Regions from separate parts of the Paenibacillus sp. FSL H3-0310 genome, predicted to be linked through region 1. Evidence: riboswitches for the same ligand, from Rfam matches in the RefSeq annotation. Region 1 holds a riboswitch; each other region holds the start of a gene.
What was found. A riboswitch is a leader RNA that binds a small molecule or an ion and turns the genes downstream of it on or off. The one in region 1 is predicted to bind cyclic di-AMP.

Region 1 (7,563 bases):
ACTGAAGTGCCCGATCCGCACTCAGATCCCAGTTGGATGAATAGTTGCTATTGGAAATCGGAATATCGTCGGTGTGCCCTTGCACTACTACATCATAATCCGGGAATTGCTGCAGCATCGTTGAGATGGATTTAGCTAATTGCCGCGAATCATCCTTAACAATGGCTTGGCCAGAGGCGAACAATGCGTTATCACTGATCGTAATCATTAGCTGAGATTGATTAAGCTTCGTACTGAGCAGATCAGTTAGACCGTTGCTCTTAATATATTGATCGAATTGTTTCTTAAGCTTCTCTAAATCCTCTTGTTCCTTTTGTCGTAGCTTTGCCATTTCTGCTTCTTCAGCTTTCTTGGAAGTAGAGCTACCCATCTTATCATTTTTCCCCAGATCTTCTTGAGTTTTACTAGGCATTGCTGCCCGCTCTTCAAGAATGCCTGTACCGCCATTAAGTGCGGAACTGAAGGCTTGACTCATCTCTTCAAATTTCTTGGCATCCGTTGCGCTCATAGAATACATAACGATGAACAGAGCCACCAGAAGAGTCATGAGGTCGGAATAAGGTAACAGCCACGATTCATCGGCATGTTCTTCATGCTCTTCGTGTCTAGTCTTTTTGCTCACCTGATCCACCGTCCTTCTCATTTAACTTAACGCGTTGCGAAGGTGTTAGGAATACAGCAAGCTTCTGATTGATGGCAATAGTAGATACACCGGACTGTATGGACAAAAGACCTTCGACCATCATCATTCGAACTTCGATTTCTTGTTTGGAGAGACGTTTCAGCTTATTAGCAATAGGATGCCATAATACGTAACCTGTAAAGATACCAAGCAAAGTGGCGATGAAGGCAGCCCCGATTGCCGCAGCCAATTTGTTCATATCACTCATATCAGCCAGAGCGGCGATGAGGCCGATAACCGCCCCGAGCACCCCAAGGGTAGGAGCATACATACCTGCCTGTGAGAAAATGAGCGCTCCTGCTTTATGTCTATCCTCTGTGGCGTGGATATCCTCCATGAGGACATCGCGGACAAAATCCTGATCATTTCCATCAATGATCATCCGCATGCCATTCCTGAGGAAGTTATCTTCTATTTCATCGACCTTTGATTCTAGAGCCAACAGACCTTCACGCCGTGTGATAGAAGCCCATTCCATGAACATAGTGATTAATTCGGGTTTACTGATTAATTTCTTTTTGATAAAAATCATTTTGAACAGACTTGGAATCTTTTTGACCTCGTTGAAAGGAAAGGCCATGAAAATAGACGCTGCCGTACCCACCAAGATAATAACGTAAGCAGCAGGTGTGGCCAAAGCATGAAGTGGAGCGTGCTTGAGGATCATGCCCCAGATTACAGCAACCAAACCAAAAATTAAACCAATTATTGTTGAAATTTCCATTTTGCACCTCGTCCGTGAGATTTAAGATGTGTTCCGACAATGCCGCGTATATCATCCTTGAAACAGCGGCAGGGCACTCTGTGCGAAACCGAATTAACGTATATTCTTATTTATCGACATCATTCGGTTTTTTGTGAAGTCATTTTTTCGGCTATAATGGATAAGGTAAGTAATTATTCATCTGTGAAGAAAACGGAGTGATATACGTGGGTGTAAAGCATGGTAGAGATTACGGTGAAATTCTAACAGATTTGACCGAAGCCGTCGGACGAATTTCCGATGGATATTTATTTTTTGAGATGGATCCGGACGAGTGGCAGGAACTACCCCAAGAATCAAAGCTGGAGGTATGGGAAGCATTGGCTGAGGATCTTTTCTTCGCGCTGGGTAATGAACCTATGATTGAAGTGGGGAGCGGTGTAATTATTTACGATAAGGACACGCATCGCATTAATATTTTAGTTGGCGAAGAGGATTTGGCTTCAGTGGTTTTAATTTAGGCAGAGGAGACGTCTGGACGTAATTTGCCCGTAGTTAGTAGCCCGTGTTAAAATTGATAAAGCCGAGTTATAATCGCTGGGATTTGTGAATACATTAAATCGAAAATATCGCCTTTATCCTGGCACATCCCTTGGACCTCAGAAGCTAAGGGATGTTTTGTTTAACGCCTAAGTCATGTAAAGGGAACTGCGCACTTTACTGCAATTTTTTGTAAGGGAGGAAACGAATTGTTATTTACGGAAGAGGAACTGCGTGAGGAGATCACCAAGCTGGAGGGGTGGAAGCTGGATAATAATGTTATGGTGCGAAAATATATGTTCAGCCAATATATGAAGGGCATTGCGTTCGTTGATGAAGTAGCCACGATTTCAGAAGCCTTCGATCATCATCCACATATTACGATTGATTATAAAACAGTTACCCTGCGACTTGAATCTAATGAAGAAGATGGGATTACGGCTCTAGATCTTCGAGCGGCGCATGAATTTAATGAAGCCTTTGAAAAAAATCATTAGTTTAGCCAAAATCATAAAATAAACGCCCGTGCATAGATAGTCACCTATCTCATACACGGGCGTTTTTAGTTGCTTGATGGGTTACTTTTTCTCTGAGAGCCAGAGTGCGACGTTGGCGATCTCTTCAGGGGCTAGCTTCTCCTTAAAGGAAGGCATTTGACCACGTCCTTTGGTGACGATGCTGTAGATTTCCTCAGCGTCATGCTGGCCGCCTTCATTCTGAAGACTTGGTCCAACTCCACCTTGAAGCTGATCGCCGTGACAGGTGATACAGCTGGCTTTCACGGTTGCTTCTGCCTTTGCTGCGTCCAGTTGAACTACCGGCATCGTGGGCTTATTTTCTTCCGCTACCTCTTCTTTACCCGGAAGTGTAAACATGAGTACTACCGCAAAGGCACAGGCGGCAAAAAACAAACCGCTCATGATCCATTTCTGCATCCCAATTCGTCCCTTCTATGTAAGCTGCTCCCTACATTATAGCTTATGGTGAAGCGTTATCATAGGGTTTGTGACAAAAAAATGAACGAGAATACAATCATTCTTATGAAATATCTGGTATTTAATATCATTTGTCATAGACCATGCAATAAAAAGGTTTGTCTCCTGTAGGTGTGCGGCGTTCATACGTATCTGTAATCGTAAATCCACATTTTTGATAAGTTCGAATGGCGCGTTGGTTCCAGGTCAGGACTTCTAGATCTATCTCTCGATCAGGATAACGACTCAAGGCTGTCTGGACGATGGCATCTACGAATAGTTTGCCTAAACCATGGCCGCATAGATCGGGGCGCATCCCAACTCCTAAACGGACGACTCCTTCCATCGGGAACAACTGTGCGAATCCGCACAAAACCTCTTGTTCATTTAATATGGAGATATATTGTTCCTCCCGGAGCTGCGGATCGCCAAACTCGATGCCAAGAGCCTGCATCTGCTCCCACGGCATCCAGCCATAAATATTATATGGGGGCGTATAGCTCCACTTACAAATAGCTTCTCCGTGAATTGCCTCCATAGGAACAACATGAAAAGTTACCGAGGGATTTATCATAAAGTCAACGATCTCCTTTCACGAGGACATTGCTATATTACTAATTATATACAAAATGGGGGAGGTTCGACTCAGAAACTTTATATGAGAGGAATGTTTTACAAATTATGAGAGGGGTAAATAAGTAATAAGACAAAAAAACAAGCTCTCCTCCAAGAGTTACCTTGGAAAAGAGCCTATGTACGTTACTTATTGAACATCATCATTGTCTTCCGATTCAGCAGCAACCGATTGGTAAGCGTCTGTGCTCATAATGCGCTTAGCACCAACGTAGCGTTTCACGTAGTAGCTATCACTCAGAGAGCTAATCGTAACACCGCGTGAGGTAGAAGCGTGTGCGAACTTACCTTCACCGACATAAATGCCGACATGGGAGACACCTTTGCCACTTGTATTGAAGAATACAAGATCTCCGGCTCTTATATCATCACGGGAGATTGCTGTGCCCATTTGATATTGGGAACCTGATTGGTGTGGAAGGTTAATGCCAATCTTATCAAACACATACATTGTAAATCCGGAGCAATCAAATCCGTTAGTGGATATACCGCCGGATACGTATTTAGTACCGATGGCCTTGTCAATCACTTTATCCATTTTGGAATCTGCGAAAGCGCTTCCTGCTCCGATGGTGAGGATGATGGAAAAGCTTAGTACTGCTGCTGCTAACTTCTTCTTCAAAAGTGTATACCCCTTCCAAATGCCTACGAGGTTAGCTTAAGGGTTCGGTTGAAGGTCCCCTATGACCCCTCTATATAATGGAGGTCAATTCACCCAAAGTTGGTTCCCCCGTTTTCCTAATAGTTAGGAAACTCGGCTCATACTGTTGATTAGGATTAGCTTGTAATCAATACATGACAAAACCTTTGTAAATAACAACTTAATGATTACAAAAATGTTACTAAAATCTCACTGCGCTAATTGTAACAAACAGAAAGCCGCTTGGCAATCGTTTTTAACATATTAATGCAGAAAAATTGGCATTTTTACGGTAGAAAGGCATATGTAAGCGTTAATAATGACCTAATTTTTAATATAATTGCAATTTTTATCAAATAAACGTGTTTCAATTGGGCTCTATTAGTGTAAAAATATATTATGGAAAAAAGAAAAACCCGAATTTGATTACGGGAATAATCAGATTCAGGTTCATATAGTTGTAATTATGAGGTTATAGTTGTGAGGAAGGTTTCAATCGAAGGCTACAGCTTGATAAGCTGAAGTACTCATTACTCTTTTAGCGCCAACATAACGATTGGCCCAGTAGGCCTGACTGAGTGAAGTGATGGTCACTCCACGCGAAGAGGACGATTGTGCGAATTTTCCGTTTCCAACATAAATGCCGACATGGGATACTCCATTGCCAAGTGTGTTAAAGAACACTAGATCACCAGAACGCAGATTGCTTTTGGATACAGCAGTTCCAACGCTATATTGAGCTTTTGATGTACGAGGTAAAGTAAGACCCACATTCTTGAATACATATTTTGTAAATCCAGAGCAATCAAATCCGGCAGTGCTTGTACCTCCGGTTTTATAGGCAACTCCAATAGTCTTTGAGATTACAGTGTCCATCTTAGAGTCGGCAAAGGCGCTTCCTCCACCAATAGATAATGCCATTACAAGTCCTAGCGCCGCAGCGACGCATTTTTTTCTTAAATTATGTCTTTTCAAAAGATGTACTCCTTCCAAGGCCTGCGAGGTTAGCTTAAGGGTTCGGTAGAAGATTCCCTATGATCCCTGTAAAGCGAGATCAATTCACCCAAAATATGGTTCCCCCACTTCCCGGTGCAAAGGAATTAGGCGTGTTAAGCACCAAGAGAATGACGTTTCGACAGTTACACTTACGATAAATACATTTAGTTATGTAGGAATCGTTTCAATTGATTACAAAATTGTTACTAATAGCACAGGACTTATTGTAACAGAGCTTTTATGATTTTGCAAATACTCTTAAGTTATCCGTAATGAGAAAAAGTCCCAGCTCCTGAATACAGGAATTGGGACCTTTTTATTACGTCAAATAAGGTTAATTTATTGTGGAAATGCTTTGCTACACCATAGATGATATTGTGCAGAGATTCCCCACATTTTTAAGAGCGTAGAAGGTAGTGGTGAGATTTGCCGTATTATAAGTGCCGGCAGGCCGGGACAGAACAGACCCGTCAGTCCGCACACTAGCAGTAAGAGCAAGCCTCCCGCACCAAGTACAATGGAAACACCTATAGCAGGAATCAGTGACCGCAAGCAGATGAACAGTGAGGAGAACATTCCTGTACCGCCGGTGTAACCAAACTGCATATATAGAAGAAACAGGCGCACGATAAAAATATATATAAGCCATGCCAATACGTATGGTACTAAATGAAGTAACAAAGTGTAGTTAAACAAAGAGGATAAGAACAGCCCGTACATTTTTGGAGCAAGCCAGTAAAGCGGCAGCAGGGTCAGCACCCATTCGATTAGGCTAAAGACTAAGACAGGTAGTCCATAGATCTTCATGCCGGGGAAAAAGAACAACCCGCGCTCGCCCTTTCGCTCCTGGTGCAGCTCATGCAGCAATCCTGCCCTTATGAAAGGAGAAAGCAGAAGTCGCAAGACAACAAGTCCTAGAAGCATCCATAACCAAGTGCGTATCGCAGGGTCAGTATTCAAGCTGAACTGTCCCTCGATATAATACAACAGTCTGCCCATACCGCTGCCGCCGGCGTCTTTATCTGGATAGCGCAGTAGAATTGGAATAATAGCAGATCGGATGAAACCATACATAAAGTAGCCCCAGAGCAGTCGGTAGATGAAGAGCAGAATTAAAATATAAAATTGCTCCTTCATGCTTTGCCAGCCGCGGGTTATCGATGTTCTCACAATCATTCACCTCACCAGACAAGAGTTCCGAGCACGGTTTCAAGTAGTTTAGTTACACTTAACGTCCAGCGAGAGAGCGTCTTGGGCTCTATTTCCGCCAGCCTAAAGTTGTTTAAATGTTTGCTCTCCAATAAGATGGAATGCTCAGGGTCAATCTCAGCAGAGAGAAGAGGCTTATCGCTTAACAATTGAAACGTAGTCTCTGCTCCTTCACCGTTCCAGACCCGCTGCACCGAAGAGCTGTCGGCGAATGTGAATTTCACGGGAACATCAACGTAATGGCTCCCTTTATTTGAAATCTTCACTAATGATTCGTAGCTTTGAGCATCGCCGCTGTTATTTTTTTTAAAAGTAATCGTATCTACTGAGAAGTCAGGCGCACCATCACCATAAATGTAATCATCGAAATAGGCCTGCCATGATTTTTTGGTTACCTTCTCAACGACTTTCTGAAAATCTGACGTAGCGGGATGCTGGAAACGGAACTTACGAGCGTAGGAGGACATGATGTTGTTCATTGCTTTGGTACCTACCTGGCGTTCGATATCTTTAAGTACAAGCTTGCCGCGGATATAAACATTTCGGCTATAGGAATCCGCCCCTGCATATTTCCACGTTTCCAGATTTAACGGCTCAGGTATAGTTACCAGGCTGGCCTGTAAAGGCAAATTAGACTTGATACCGTATTCTTGTTCCATAAGTCTGTCTTCGGCATAGGAAGTAAAGCTTTCATCCAGCCAGGCCTCCTCGAATTCATTGCTGGCTACCATACCGTAGAAGTATTGATGGCCGATCTCATGAATGACGGTTCTTTCAAGTGAGGTATCTGGCGAAGAATCTGCGGCCCCAAAGGCTGTAATAAGGGTAGGATATTCCATTCCTCCAGCGCCGTTTCCCTCCTTAGGTGGGACGATAATAGACAGCGTAGAGTAGGGATAAGGGCCATACCATTTGCTGAAGTAGGTCAGGGCAGCCTTGGCAGCTTGAAGGTAACGCTCTTGTAAGTCTTTGTGCAGTGGGTCGAGATACACCTTAATTCGTACTCCAGGCACTTCCGGCGTAGAGAAAGCTTCCTCTGCTACTGTAAAATCAGGGGATGCAGCCCAAGCGAAGTCGTGGACATCATCGGCGTAGAACTGATATATTTTTTGATCTTGTTTGAGCTTGGCATTTTTTACAGGAAATCCGGTCGCAGCCACCGTATAGTTGGAAGGAACGGCAATCG
Region 2 (7,563 bases), 490 kb from region 1:
GAATTAGTAGCTCTTTTAACCAAATAGTTGCACTGGAGTCCGATACTATGCTCAAAAGGCGATAAACGTGTAAGTAACGTCATCTGGGTCCGTAAGCCTTGGTGGAAGATGATTAGGGCTTGCTTTAAGACGATCCAAGACGTTCATCGCTCGGGATTTCTACTGGAGTCCGAACGCCGGCCATATTTGTGGAAAAGCTTCAATTAAAGGCTCCTGAGTCCGTTAGATGCTTCATGCGCTTAAAGATTGTCTGAATTCTAGTCAGTGACTAAATTATAGAAAGATTTGCGCTCGTTAGTATATCCGTTTGGGTGGTCATCTGCTCCCGTAGAGCTCTAAGCTGTGTTTTCAGTGCGGGAACACTTTTTTGCAGAATAATGCTTATTTGAGAAAGAGGCAGCTTTAGGCCGTACCACATGACCTTCACAAGCTGTTCCTCCCAAGGTAATGCCTTAGCCGATAGAAGGGAGCGCCGGGCAAAAGAATCAGCACACTGGTGAATACAAGTGCGGTAAGCGTGGATAGAGAATAACTGAGGATCAAAATCATCCTGACGATATATTTTATGAAGCTCTGTGAAGGTGCGGATAGTAATCTTGTCTGCCTCATTAGATTGTTCTAACAACATGGAACTAAGTACGTAGACTTCATTAGTATACTTTTGAACACACTCTGCAAATTTAGTACTGTAGGTGGACTCGGGAGGTAAGGGGTCAGGCATGGTGAACACGATCCTTTCAGATTGAGAGATTTGCTTGAATCTATAATATAGAAAAGTAAGAGATGGATTTATTGATGAGATCGGCGGTGTCTGGTTCCGGGCAACTGTGTTTCTGCTGGGAGGCAGTGGATAAAGCTTTTGAAGGCTTGTAGTAGAGCCGTTCACTTCTGGAATTGCTCCCCCCTGCTGCAACACTGTACAGACGCCCTTGCTGAATATGCCCTGCCAAGGATTTACCCTGGAGCTTGGCCTTTAAATCCTGCAAAGCACCCTGAACTAGCTCAAGCTTAACCTGCTCCCAATCTGAACCTTCGCGGCGGACCTTGTCCAGCGCTTCTTCAAGACGGCAATGACAGATGGCCCGTAAAAAAGAACTCCATTTAATGAGATCGAAATTTTTGGTGTTGGCAGAGATCAGACAAGCCCCCCAACTGCAGCCTCCCTTACAGGTGAGCTTCAGAATACCATAACGGCAGCCTTCAGCTCCTTCCATTCCATAGTGAATAGGCTCGGGTTCATCCAATACAAATACTTCAATGCGGGATAGTCTGCGCTGGTCCATAGTAGGGTTCCTCCTTAGATTTCCAAAAGCTTTAAGTCTACATGATGAGTGACACTAGCCCTTTCTACACAAGCGAGCATTTCCATTTTATTCTCACAGACTGCGGTATGCTCTAGCCATAGTCGGAACTTCTCTTTTCGTATAACAGATAGATGTAAGGGAAAGGTGCTGCGGGATCTCAAGACATACCAACCGGCGCTTACATCTTTCCAAGGCTCCTTGAAGGCTGTAAACCACGGGAGCTTTTGGTGTGATGACCAATCCTGCTGCTGCTGTTGTTCTCGAATTTTTTTATATATCTCATATACAATCTTAGAGTCTAAACAGTCTTTACAAGAAGAAGGTGTGCTGAACTGGCGAAGGGCTTGGATCTGGTTCTGGCCAAATGCATAGCCTACAATGTACCTGTGATTATGTTCTTCGAACCACAAGGCCCCGAAACAAACGTAATTTAGACTTATCGGCTCAAGCAGCCCTTGATGTATCCCTAAATAATAGTGCTTCAAAACATTCACCCCATCCAGCGTGCTATCACCTAATAAGCTCAGGTAACGCAAAAACCGCAGCAAGAGGAGGACCTCTGCTGCGGTTTTGGATTACAGGCAGATATACCTGGGCCAAAGCGTGGCGGATCAAGGGTCTCTCTCTTTACGCTTACGAGGTTAGCTGTCGGATTCGGACGGTGAGAGTCGCCCTACCTATTGAGACTTATGCAGTCTCCTTTGGATTCACCCCAAGTAGGCCAGGTGGCCTGATGGTTCCCCCGTTCCCTGCGAATGCAGGAACTCAGCGTTGATTGTTTTTCATGAATTAGATTCAACCCGAATCATACTCTTTTCAAGATTTTCTGTAAAAAACGGAAAATGTTCTTTTAGAGCAATTTTAACCATATCCTGCCGACTACGACTGAAAAACGAGGTAAATAGGTATTTATGGCGTGTTATCGCGCCTCTTTCTCGCTCAGCCTCAGCTTCTTGCGTTTCTACCTATAATGGGAATTTGCAGTATTTTCGCTCTAAAAAGGTGAATAAAATCACATGTATTATAGATAGCGATTAAACGCTCCAAACTCGAGTAAACAAGAGATATAGAGAGATTAGATATCAAGTAAGCGCTATCTAATGGGAAAATAGTTTTTAATTTGCATTATTTTGGCATCATTCAGGTTTTACAAGTCTTCGTGCATAAGAGTATGATTACTCCTGTTTCAACGACAATCGAATATTTGATCCGCTTAATTTCCGGTAAGGAAAGCGGGGGAACCAACAATCGGCAGCCGATGTGAGAGTCGGAAGCCGATTATGGGGTGAATCCTGTAGAGGGTGTGAGTGAGCTCGCATCTATACAGGTAGGGCGACTCTCACCGCCCGAATCCGACAGCTAACCTCGTAAGCGTATGGAGAGAGGATGAGTGCAATGTGACCGCTAGCGAGCCACAGAGGAGATCCTTTGTGGCTTTTTGCTGTGCTCTTAGAAGCAAAGCATTTATGGAGGCCTCCCCTAAGAGGTCGCTAAATTCATCATTAGCGGTATTTGTAAGGCAGCGTCTAATGACGTGACACAACCGAGCTTTAGGTTGTGCCCGAAAATGACGATAGGTCAACATCCTTTCGGAGATTTTCGTTGCCTCCTTGTTGTAAATGAGCAGGAGGAGAAAAAAAGATGACGGATCAGAATGAATATGTGCTTGTATGTGCGCCTACAAAGGCGGGAGAACATTTCATTAAACTTCTGAAGTTCAGGGGTATTAAGATGGCGGGATTAACCAACAATGTGGCTGAGAAAGCTTTACTTGAGGAGCTCGGGATTGAGCAGGTTATTCTAGTGGATACCCGTCATCAGAGCACTTGGTTTCGCCCATCGTTCCCGGTAGGCAGGGTATATCTGTTTGAGAGCAGCTTTCCGCTTTGCTGCCGCTATATTCAGATGTGCCGTACCTGGACGACACAGCCGATTTTTGTGATTACAAGTTCAATAAATCCTAGATTGGTCTATAAAAGACTTGGTGCGAGCTATGTAATCTATTCCCATAGTGGTGATGCTGATTTTCTAATCGATAGATCACCTCATCAAGGATAATGGAAGGAGTGCGGAAGATATGGTGGATCTGTATATGGTGGCTTCGTTAGCTGTAATTTACGGGTTATTTTATGGCTTTATGCGCTGGTGCGCAGGTGTAGTTGAGGATACGGGGAGGGATAAGCTGTGATTCTAGTAATCGCTGTTACCCTACTGTTGTTTATATATCTGGTTTACGCGTTGATTCATCCTGAGAAATTTTAAGGAGGGGCATTCATGGGCATTTTGCAAATAGTCGTCGTAATTGTAATTCTCATCTTGCTGGTCAAGCCGATGGGAACGTATTTATATCATGTATTTTCTAACGAACCGAATCGTACGGATCGCTGGTTTGCAGGCACAGAGAAAGGTATTTATAAGCTGATCGGCCTGAAAAAACGGGACGGAATGTCCTGGAAGAAGTATGCACTCAGCTTTGTTTTAACTAATATCGTACTGGTTGCTTTCAGTTATATTTTTCTAAGATTACAGCGGGGATTGCCGCTGAACCCGAATGGAATTGCCGATATGGAACAGACGCTTTCATTCAATACGGTGATCAGCTTTATGACCAATACGAACCTGCAGCATTATAGCGGGGAGACGGGACTATCGTATTTTTCACAAATGGCAGTCATCACGATGATGATGTTCACGTCTGCAGCGAGCGGATTTTCTGTTGCGGTTGCTTTTGTCAGAGGGATTACAGGACAGAAATCAGTCGGGAACTTTTTCGAGGACTTCGTAAAAGCACATATTCGTGTATTCATTCCATTAGCTCTGCTAGTTTCATTGGTGCTGGTAGGATTGCATGTGCCACAAACGCTCAAGCCATCGCTTGAGGTCACTACACTCGAAGGGCAGACGCAACAAATCGCTATCGGTCCAGTCGCTTCTTTGGAATCAATTAAACACTTAGGTACGAATGGTGGCGGCTTCTTCGGAGCCAATTCAGCGCATCCTTTTGAGAACCCTAATCCACTTACGAACGTTCTGGAGATTCTCTCTATGTGGATGCTGCCAGCCTCTTTGCCATATATGTACGGATTGTTTGCTAAGAACAAACGTCAGGGCTGGGTGATTTTCACAGCAATGATGACCTTGTTCGTATTACTGCTGGGATTGAATTATTATGCGGAAACCAAAGGCAATCCAGCTATCAATGCGCTGGGGATCGAGTCTTCGCAAGGCAGCATGGAAGGTAAAGAGGTGCGTTTTGGTATCCCGCAATCTTCGCTGTTCACTTCGGTAACAACGGCAGCTACGACAGGTAGTGTTAACAATATGCATGATACGCTGACACCGCTGGGTGGCATTACCCCTCTGGCCCTAATGATGCTCAACAACGTCTTCGGGGGAAAAGGTGTCGGACTAATCAATATGCTGATGTATGCCATCATGGGCGTCTTCTTATGTGGACTAATGGTCGGCAGAACACCAGAGTTTCTCGGGCGAAAGATAGAAGCCAAGGAGATGAAGCTGATTGCGATTGCTATCCTTGTGCATCCGTTCATTATCCTTGTACCAACAGCAGGTGCGTTCTTAACGGACTTGGGCAACGGTTCCATCACGAATCCCGGATTCCATGGACTTAGCCAAGTGTTATATGAATATGTCTCTTCTGCCGCGAACAATGGTTCAGGATTTGAAGGGCTTGCGGACAACACCACCTTTTGGAATGTTACAACCGGGATCGTAATGCTGCTTGGCCGTTATGTCTCTATAATCGCGATGCTGGCAGTAGCAGGCTCACTGATCCAGAAGAAGCCAGTTCCTGAGACGATTGGCACATTCCGCACAGACAATGGTCTGTTTACCGGAATTCTGATTGGTACCGTTGTAATTATCGGGGCTCTGACGTTTCTGCCGGTCATTGTGCTCGGCCCGATTGCAGAATATTTGACCTTACGGTAGGAAGAGGGAGAACAAGATGAGTACTGTAAAAAGAAAAAAGCTGCTGACGGGACCCATACTCCTAAGCGCTGTAAAGGATAGCTTTATTAAGCTTAACCCGGTGACGTTAATCAAAAATCCGGTCATGTTCGTAGTCGAAATCGGTACGATTATTGTATTGCTTATGGTACTGGCCCCCGGATATTTTAATGCAGAGAAATCGGTAGGCTTCAATATCACAGTGTTGTTCATTCTGCTATTCACAGTGCTGTTTGCCAACTTCGCTGAAGCGCTGGCTGAAGGCCGCGGGAAAGCCCAGGCGGATTCACTCAAGAAAACGAAACAGGATATCACAGCTAACAAACTCGTTGGAGGGTCTGTGAAGACCGTTTCTTCTTCCGAGCTTCGTAAAGGAGATATTGTCATCGTCAGTCAGGGAGAACTTATCCCTGGCGATGGTGAAGTAATTGAAGGGCTGGCCTCCGTAGATGAATCTGCAATTACAGGTGAATCTGCACCTGTTATTAAGGAAGCCGGCGGAGATTTTGGCTCAGTCACAGGCGGCACCCGGGTAGTCAGTGATGAGATTAAAGTCAAAATTACCAGTGATCCCGGTGAGTCATTCCTGGATCGGATGATCTCCCTCGTTGAAGGGGCGAAACGTCAAAAGACACCCAATGAAATTGCACTAAATACACTCTTGATCAGTCTGACGTTGATTTTCCTGATTGTAGTAGTGACCTTGCGGCCAATTGCTACTTATCTGGGCGTTGATCTAGATATTCCTGTTATGATCGCCTTGCTGGTCTGTCTGATCCCGACCACAATCGGGGGCCTACTCTCCGCTATCGGGATAGCAGGGATGGACCGCGTCACACAGTTTAATGTCCTTGCTATGTCAGGGAAGGCCGTTGAAGCTGCCGGCGACATTAATACAATGATTCTAGATAAGACCGGTACGATTACTTTCGGAAACCGGATGGCGAGTGATTTTGTGCCAGTTGGAGATGAAACGGAAGCTGAGCTTACGGCTTGGGCAGCTATTAGTTCGCTAAAGGATGAGACTCCGGAAGGACGTTCTGTTATTGAGCTAGCTAAGAAGCTGGAACGTAGCTATGACAGCAAACTTGCTGAAGGCGGAGAGTTCGTAGAGTTTAAGGCTGAGACCCGGATGAGTGGTATAGATCTGCGTGATGGACGATCTATTCGTAAAGGGGCAGTCGATTCCGTGAAGAAATGGGTACAGTCGAAGGGCGGAGTCATTCCCGCGAACCTCGACAGTAATTCCGATGCTATCGCTCGGATGGGGGGGACCCCGCTTGCTGTTGCGGTAGACAACCGGATTTATGGACTTATTTACTTAAAGGATACAGTTAAGCCAGGCATGAAAGAGCGGTTTGATGAGCTGCGAAAAATGGGAATCAAAACTATCATGTGTACAGGGGACAATCCGCTGACCGCAGCTACTATTGCCCGTGAAGCAGGGGTAGATGATTTTATTGCAGAGAGTACACCTGAGGATAAAATAGCAGTTATCCGCCGCGAGCAGAACGAAGGCAAGCTGGTGGCAATGACTGGTGATGGTACGAATGACGCACCTGCCCTTGCCCAAGCTGATGTGGGCTTAGCGATGAACAGCGGGACTACAGCCGCTAAGGAAGCAGCAAACATGGTTGATCTGGACTCCGATCCCTCGAAGATCATTGAGGTTGTAGCTATTGGTAAACAGCTACTGATGACGCGGGGCGCGTTGACAACGTTCAGTATTGCGAATGATATCGCTAAATACTTCGCAATTATTCCGGCAATGTTCATGCTCGCTATTCCTGAAATGGAAGCCCTGAATGTCATGGGATTGGGTTCACCTAGCTCGGCAATTATATCTGCATTAATATTTAATGCGATTATTATTCCGCTGCTGATCCCATTGGCTATGAAAGGTGTCTCGTATAAAGCGATGAGTTCTACGAAGCTGCTGGGACGTAATATTTTTATCTATGGTTTAGGTGGAGTAGTCGTTCCTTTTGCGGGCATCAAACTTATTGATTTGCTCGTAAGTGTATGGATATAACAACGGATTGACTAATCATTGAAAGGGTGAAAGCATCGTGAATAACAGAAAATCGATTGCGGACGCTGAAGAACAGTTGTCATCATCGAAGGGTGCTAATTTCTTTATTATATTACGGCTATGTCTAGTGTTTGTTGTTCTTTGCGGAGTGATTTATCCTCTGACTACTACAGCGATTGCTCAAGTTCTGATGCCATCGCAAGCAAACGGCAGTCAGCTGAAGAATGACGCTGGAGTAGTTGTGGGCTCAGAACTCAT
Region 3 (7,563 bases), on a different contig from region 1:
TTCTGCGGTCATCGTGCCAAATCCCTTTTGATGAGGGAAGCGACCGTAACTGACCAGCTCAGATACCGTCAGACCGTCAGGAGCCGTTGGGTTCTGCGGTAGAATCGCTAGCTGACGAGCAACCTCTTTAGTTGAAAAGTTATGAATCGATTTGCCGTCCAGCATTACGGTGCCACTCTTCGGCTTCATAATCCGGGCCATCGTTTTGAGGATTGTAGATTTACCGGAGCCGTTAGCGCCCACTAGTGCGGTGATTTTTCCCGTAGGGATAGACAAGTTCAAGCCTTTAACTATAGTAGCCTCTGCATACCCAATACTTAATTCTTCTGTATTCAAACGTTCTGACATGATCTACAACTCCCTTAAAAGTTTTATGGAGCTATGCTCCTAAGTATGAACTAATTTACGCTTTAGACTTGGCGAGTAAATATAAAAAGTAAGGTGCGCCAATAATCGCAACCACAATGCCAGTCGGAACTTCCGCAGGTTGCAGCACCCATCTGCCGATGGTATCAGCGGTAATCATAAGAAGCGCCCCTGTCAAAGCACTAGCAGGTAATAACACTTGATGGCGGGGTCCCACGAGCCTGCGAGCCAGGTGTGGTGCTATCAGGCCGACGAAGCCAATACCTCCGCTTACCGCGACGCAGGAGCCGGCAAGCGCTACGGCTGTTACCAGAAGGAGAATACGTTCCTTCTCCACACGCATTCCTAGACCTAATGAAGTATGGTCCCCTAGATTCAATACATTTAGAACCCGGGCTTTATAGAAGGCGAACGGTAACAGAATCGCGATCCAAGGCAGCAAAGCAAGGACGAATCTCCAATCCCCACCCCATATTTTCCCGGCGATCCAAGTAGCTACAAATTGATAATTATTAGGATCAAGCCTAAGTGCCAATACAAGCTGGCAAGCATTGATTCCTGCAGCGACCGCAATCCCGATAAGGATCAGCCTTGTAGGAGACAGACCATCTGCCTTCCGGTAGGCAAGAATATAGATTAAAGCTGCGGTCAGGCCAGCCCCACCAAGCGCTAGGAGAGGCAAGACAAATACCGGAGCTGCTGTTGTAGCCGGAAAAAACGAGATAAAAATGATTACCGCAAAACCTGCACCAGCACTTATGCCCAGCGTAGCCGGTTCAGCGAGTGCATTACGTGCGAGACTTTGTAGAATACAGCCCGATACTGCAAAGCCCGCTCCAACTAACAATGAAATTACGATGCGGGGTAATCTGAAATCAAATAAAATAAGCTTTTGCTGATGTGTTCCATCACCCATGAGTGTATGTAATACCTCTAGTGGGGATAGACGCATAAACCCTGTATTCATACTGACTATAAACACAACGACGATCAGTATAGCAAGGAGCGCTAACACCGTTAAGGCGCGTGTGCGGCGTTCTTTTTCATCTGGAGTAAGGGTTAATTTGGGCATTACAGCTCCCCCTTCCGCTTACTCGCTAAATAAATAAAGAACGGTACGCCGATGATGGCAATTAAAGCTCCTAGCGGTGTCTCATAAGGTGCATTTATCATTCTTGCGGCAATATCTGCAAAGATAATCAATAAGCTCCCTAGAACTGCCGAGCAAGGGATAATCCAGCGGTAGTCCACTCCAACGAAATAACGTGTAACATGTGGAATAATTAGTCCTATAAAAGCAATCGGGCCAACCGTTGAAACCGCGCTTCCAGCTAAGATAACCACAACAATCATACATGCCAATTGAACTATCCTTGTCCGCTGCCCCAGACCAACCGCTACTTCTCTTCCTAAGCTGAGCAATGTGACGGATCGTGATAACATCATTGCTGCAATTAAGGCTACGGCCACCCAAGGGAATATAATCTTGATCTGAGTCCAGCTAGCTCCACCCATCCCACCAGCTAACCAGAAGGCTATGTCCTGAGATAAGTTGAAAAGAATAGCTACTCCCTGACTAATAGCAACCAATAAAGCACTAACAGCCGAACCTGCTAATGTCAATCGCAAGGGGGTCAGGCCATTAAAAGAAAGCGAACCGATTCCGAATACGATAAAAGAGGCCACAGCGGCACCGATAAAGCAATACAACATTAGTGAAGTGAATGAGAGTGAGGGTGCAAAAGCAAATACTATGGCCAGCGCTACCCCTGCTCCTGCATTCAAGCCTAACAGCCCTGAATCCGCAAGCGGGTTTCTTGTCATCCCCTGCATGATAGCCCCTGCTACTGCGAAGCAAGCACCGACTAAGGCGCCAGCAATAGCACGTGGAAATCGCAGTTCTCTAATTACCTGATGTTTTTGTAAATCTGGATTGAAATGAAATATAGCTTCCCATACCGTAGCTAACTTGATATCTGCTGCACCTACTGAGACCGAAAGTGCCAATCCGAAGGCAATGGCAGCAAGTCCAAAAATAAGAATACCAATGGCAGCTGCCGGTCGGGTATGTAGAGCTTTTTTGGGTTCATTTTTAATACGATTTGCGAAATCTGAGGGTGAAACCATGAGTCGTCTCCTTATTCAATAGTTACAATGGTTTATATGATAACAACAATCATTCTCATTATCGCAAAAATATTTATGTTGTACAATTGCAGGATCGATTTTTCCGTACTATGGGTTGGTTTATAAAAAAATGGTGCAGATCTTTGTATCCCGAGATACTTGATCTGCACGCTCTTCCCCACCGAAATGATCAGTCTCATTCATGGTGAATTACGACTTTTATTTCACAAGACTTTTTAGCACATCGTCAATGATTTTTCTGCCAGCGTTCGCACCACTGTAAAGCCAGCTGCTTGTTGAGCTCATTTCATGCACATTTCCAGCTTTTACAGCTGGGATGCCCTTCCAGATTGCACTATCTAGGATCTCCAAACCCTCAGTCTTATCACTATTTACAAGGAAAATATGATCTGCGGTCAGCTCAGAAAGCTTCTCTAGTGAGATCGGATTCCAAGTTGCTCTTGTTCCTACTGGGATCTCTGTTACTAAGTTAGGCAGCGTTACGCCAAGGTCTGTATATAATACAGCTCCACTGCTGCGGGTTTCGTCTACAATATAGAAGTTTTTTTGCACCAACCATAAAATAGCCGCGGACTCTTGTCCAATAGCTCCTGCAAGCTGTTCTTTCGCAGCCGCTGCTTTAACATCATAATCTTTAATGGCTTTTTCTGCTTCAGGGGTTTTGTTCAAAATCTCACCCATCTTGAGCAACGATTTGCGCCAATCTTGATTTAGTTCATCCCCAATTACATAAGTGGGTGCAATCTTATTCAACTGATCGTAAATCCCGTTCTGAACAGAAGACTCCGATGGGATGATAATAAGATCCGGAGCAAAGCTGGTTACAGCCTCTAACGGAAGGTCGTAACTAATTGTAGGAACATCCTTCAATTCAGTGGCCAGATAATCCTGAACGCCGTTTGTAACTGACCATTGAGCTACTGGAGTTACACCCAGAGTTACCAAAGAGTCTTCCAAATATGAACCCAGAACGCGCTGTGGATTAGCCGGAATCGTTACTTTATGACCCATTGCATCTGTTAACGTCTTAGGTGCAGCAGGTGCCTCTGTAGATTCTGCTGTAGGCGCTGTTGTAGGCGCTGTTCCTGCATTTGATGAGCTTTCAGCATTATTATTACCACAAGCGGAAAGTATTAGCGTCATCACTATTAGTCCGCTCATCGTCACTTTCATGCTTCCTGATCTTTTTCTGTTAAGCCAAAACATTAAAAACCCTCCTATATGTAACTGCTTTGATATTCAAAGGTGACCTTTACCTCTGCTTCACTTTTAAATGATATTGATTCTCATTCTCTGTGTCAACATATAAATTTCAAATTCTGTGGATTTGCAACAATTTCCTTCATATAAAATACAAAAGAGGTTATATTCCGAACGTTCCGGATATAACCTCATCTTTAATCTTCTACTTATTTATTTAAATGATACGGGACAGTCGCTACTACAACGTCCTTTTGATTCATTAGATACGAGCGGATTAAAAAGCTGGTCTGATTATGAAGCACGGCTTGCCACCAATGTTTGGTAATAAACTGTGGAATCAGAATCGTGATGTGATCCGTCGCAGCGGTCTTCCACTCTACCGTATCGATAAACTTCACTAACGGACGAATGATACTACGATATCTGGAACGAAGAACAATCAGGCGTACACCTGGATTCCATTCCTCCCACCGTTGCTCCATCTTATGAATGTCTTCTTCATCAAAGCCTACATACACAGCAACAACATTATCTGTTAGAGACTTCGCATAGCTGATGGAATGTAATACAGCACGTGTAACCCCTGCAACAGGAACAACTACAGTACTTCCTTTAATTACAGGTTTATCAGTAGCCGGACATATACGCAGTTGATCCGCAGTATTCAAATAATGCTTATGAATACGGTGGAACACGAACATTACAGCAGGTAAGAAAATGAATGCCATCCATACGCTCGAGAATTTAGTAATGATAAATATAAGCGTAATCGTCAATGTAGTCAGCATACCGATGGTATTTACTACAAATCTTTTCACCCATCCAGCGGGTCTTGTTTTGATCCAATGCACCATCATCCCCAGTTGGGATAAGGTAAAAGGAATGAACACGCCTACCGCATATAGTGGAATCAAACCTTCCGTATTCCCATGGAATGCAGTCACAAGTATGATAGACATAACTCCTAGAAAAATAATGCCGTTTGAGAAGCCCAGGCGGTCACCACGGACCATAAATGCATGTGGCAGATATTTATCTTTTGCAAACATAAAGGCGAGCAGCGGAAACGCTGAATATGCTGTATTAGCTGCCAAGAACAAAATCACTGCTGTAATCCCTTGAATGAAAAAGTACAATCCGCCACGGCCAAAGGTCGATTCAGCGATCTGAGAGACAACCGTAGCCTTTTCATCTGGCACAATACCATACCAATATGCCAGCACAGTGATTCCGGTAAACATAAAGCCAAGGATAAGTCCCATGATCATTAGCGTCTTGGCTGCATTTTTCTCAGCCGGTGCCTTAAAGTTTGGGATCGCATTAGATACGGCCTCAACCCCCGTTAGGGCTGAACAACCAGAGCTAAACGCTTTTAATAGTAGAAACAAACTTACATTAGATACGGCGCTGCCTATTTCAGGAACATTCGCATGCGCGCCACCCATTGCATATTTAACGATACCGGAGATAATCAGAACAACAATCGAAACCACAAACAAATACACTGGAATTGCGATAAATGAAGCCGATTCAGTCACTCCGCGAAGATTAATGATTGTTAATAAAACGATAACAGATACAGCGATGAGAACAGTATGATTATGAAGACTTGGAAAAGCCGATGTGATCGCATCCGTCCCTGCCGAGGCACTAACCGCTACGGTAAGAATGTAATCCACCAATAATGAACCCCCAGCGAGCAGCCCTGTCGGAATACCAAGATTACTCTTGGCTACGATATAAGCTCCGCCTCCTTGCGGATAAGCAAAAATCGTCTGCCGATAGGATAAAATCAGGATGGCCAGCAGGCCCAATACGGCTAATGCAATTGGCAGGGAATACCAGATGGCAGTAAACCCGGCAGCCACTAGTACAATCAGAATTTGTTCCGTTCCGTAGGCTACAGACGAGAGCGCATCAGAAGACAGAACAGCCAGTGCTTTAACCTTGGATAACTTTTCATGATCGAGTTCATTCGACTTCATCGGACGTCCGATCAATAGTCGTTTTACCTTGCTTACCATGGTGGATACAGTTCCTTTCTTTGGGAGCTGAAACGGAATTTCCGTGCGCTGTTTTCATCGGTGGATTTCATAAATGCAGACACAAAATAAGCATACGGAAATGATCCGCATGCTTATGCATGGTCATTTTCCCACCTTGCTTACGAGGTTAGCTGGCGGATTCGGGCTGTGGTTATAGCCCTACGGTAGAGGTCTGTTCGACCCGGTTCCGATTCACCCCATTGGCATGAATGCCAAGTTTGGTTCCCCCGTTTTTCCTAAGAAAATTCAGCGCATATTCAACTTCTCACAAGGTCTAATATTAGTCTACAAAGTGCCTACAGTAAAGCGTTGAAAAAAATGAAAAAAGAATGAAAAAACATCCAATAAGCTCAAATATAGCGTCTTATTGGATGCTCTCTTTCATTATCTTCAATTATCCCTCTAGCCCGTGATTTTAATACCTTTTCAGCTTTTTTGTACCTTCCAAAGTAAAAACTAAAATCCTAAGCTCTCCTCAGCATCTACTTCAATCACTTCTTCTTCCCTACGTCCATACCAAAGAAGGAGACTTATTAGAGCAAAAGCGATTAAAGCTAACAAAGGAATCGTTATAAATCCGAAGTAGTTCAAGTAATCTTTATTACAAGGAACACCAACTGTACAAGGTAGAACTTTACTTAACGCTGGAATCTTCTGTTCCGCATAATGATAGATTGAGATACTGCCACCAATCAAACTTAATGGAAGCACATAAGGAATGATGCGCTTATCTCCACGGAAAGTGGCAATTCCCAACAAAAATAACTGCGGATACATAAAAATCCGCTGAAACCAGCAAAGCTTACAAGGTTCATACTTCAAGACTTCACTTAAATACAAGCTACCAGCTACAGCAACCAAAGAGACGAACCAGGCCAGATAGAGGCAGTTACGCTTGCAAAAAGATAGGAATTTTGTCACTTTGCCTCCACTGCTTTTGCGGCGGTGTTAATTTCAGATGTAATCGCTTCAATATCGAAAGGTTCAGCCGTTTTCACTCCATTAATGTAGAGCGAAGGCGTAGTTGTCACGCCTGAGTCAGTTGCCAACTGAATGTCTTTCTTCAGCTCATCTGCATAAGTTTTCTCTTGGATGTCTTTACGCAACAGATCGTAATCGATCGCTAATTTCTCTTTTTCAGCAAGGCTTACCAAGAAATCCTCAGTCGCCCATTCCACGCTCTCATCCCCTTGCTGCGCATACACAGCATCATAGAACTTCCAGAATTCATCCTTATTCTGATGGTATACAGACAATGCAGCTAGTGAAGCTGTCTCAGAGTCAGGACCAACGAAAGCCATATTTACAAAGTAAAGAGCTGCTTTTCCCTCGTTGACAAAATCTTGAACAATTTTCGGTTTCATGGAGCCAGCAAATTGGGAACAAGCTGGACATTTGAAATCACCAAATTCAACAAGCTTAACAGGTGCATCCTCATTACCAATCCTAGGTAGCTCACTGTAATTGAATTCTACCGGTTCTCCTGTAGAGACATTCTTTGCTGCATCTTTCGAAGCTAACATAAACAATCCAACAAAAATGATAACTACTACAGCTATTGAACTAATAACTAAAATTCTCGTTTTCTGCTTCTGTTGCTCCTGTTCTACCCGTCGTTTCTCTTGTTTGCTCAACTGGGGAACATTTGGACTTTTTTTAGGTTTACTCAAGGAGAATTCCTTTCTGTCCTCTAGGGACTAATGTAGTTTTTATCATATACATTTAAAATTATATAATTATTAATCTCTTTTTGGCAAACAGTATGGTCAAAAAAAACAGCGTAACTCCAAAAGGAGAAACG

Region 2: linked by a shared signal. The riboswitch ahead of MHH63_RS21485 (hypothetical protein) and the one ahead of MHH63_RS23605 (C40 family peptidase) in region 1 are both predicted to bind cyclic di-AMP.
Region 3: linked by a shared signal. The riboswitch ahead of MHH63_RS11625 (APC family permease) and the one ahead of MHH63_RS23605 (C40 family peptidase) in region 1 are both predicted to bind cyclic di-AMP.

The regions. Positions count from the first base shown of each region.
Region 1 covers NZ_JBBODC010000002.1:945,496-953,058, reverse strand. The annotation lists gene motB (flagellar motor protein MotB) at 1-622, opposite strand, end outside; gene motA (flagellar motor stator protein MotA) at 606-1,406, opposite strand; gene MHH63_RS23625 (hypothetical protein) at 1,613-1,906, shown strand; gene MHH63_RS23620 (4a-hydroxytetrahydrobiopterin dehydratase) at 2,135-2,422, shown strand; gene MHH63_RS23615 (c-type cytochrome) at 2,504-2,860, opposite strand; gene MHH63_RS23610 (GNAT family N-acetyltransferase) at 2,988-3,473, opposite strand; gene MHH63_RS23605 (C40 family peptidase) at 3,663-4,154, opposite strand; cyclic di-AMP (ydaO/yuaA leader) riboswitch at 4,160-4,302, opposite strand; gene MHH63_RS23600 (C40 family peptidase) at 4,665-5,093, opposite strand; cyclic di-AMP (ydaO/yuaA leader) riboswitch at 5,151-5,289, opposite strand; gene MHH63_RS23595 (hypothetical protein) at 5,508-6,338, opposite strand; gene MHH63_RS23590 (M1 family metallopeptidase) at 6,350-7,563, opposite strand, start outside.
Region 2 covers NZ_JBBODC010000002.1:458,534-466,096, reverse strand. The annotation lists gene MHH63_RS21495 (hypothetical protein) at 269-721, opposite strand; gene MHH63_RS21490 (hypothetical protein) at 762-1,283, opposite strand; gene MHH63_RS21485 (hypothetical protein) at 1,298-1,840, opposite strand; cyclic di-AMP (ydaO/yuaA leader) riboswitch at 1,921-2,085, opposite strand; cyclic di-AMP (ydaO/yuaA leader) riboswitch at 2,505-2,694, shown strand; gene MHH63_RS21480 (hypothetical protein) at 2,946-3,362, shown strand; gene kdpF (K(+)-transporting ATPase subunit F) at 3,489-3,566, shown strand; gene kdpA (potassium-transporting ATPase subunit KdpA) at 3,579-5,255, shown strand; gene kdpB (potassium-transporting ATPase subunit KdpB) at 5,272-7,305, shown strand; gene kdpC (potassium-transporting ATPase subunit KdpC) at 7,382-7,563, shown strand, end outside.
Region 3 covers NZ_JBBODC010000001.1:2,557,200-2,564,762, reverse strand. The annotation lists gene MHH63_RS11645 (ABC transporter ATP-binding protein) at 1-348, opposite strand, end outside; gene MHH63_RS11640 (FecCD family ABC transporter permease) at 404-1,438, opposite strand; gene MHH63_RS11635 (FecCD family ABC transporter permease) at 1,438-2,493, opposite strand; gene MHH63_RS11630 (iron-hydroxamate ABC transporter substrate-binding protein) at 2,713-3,720, opposite strand; gene MHH63_RS11625 (APC family permease) at 3,924-5,741, opposite strand; cyclic di-AMP (ydaO/yuaA leader) riboswitch at 5,865-6,024, opposite strand; gene MHH63_RS11620 (disulfide oxidoreductase) at 6,219-6,683, opposite strand; gene MHH63_RS11615 (DsbA family protein) at 6,680-7,432, opposite strand.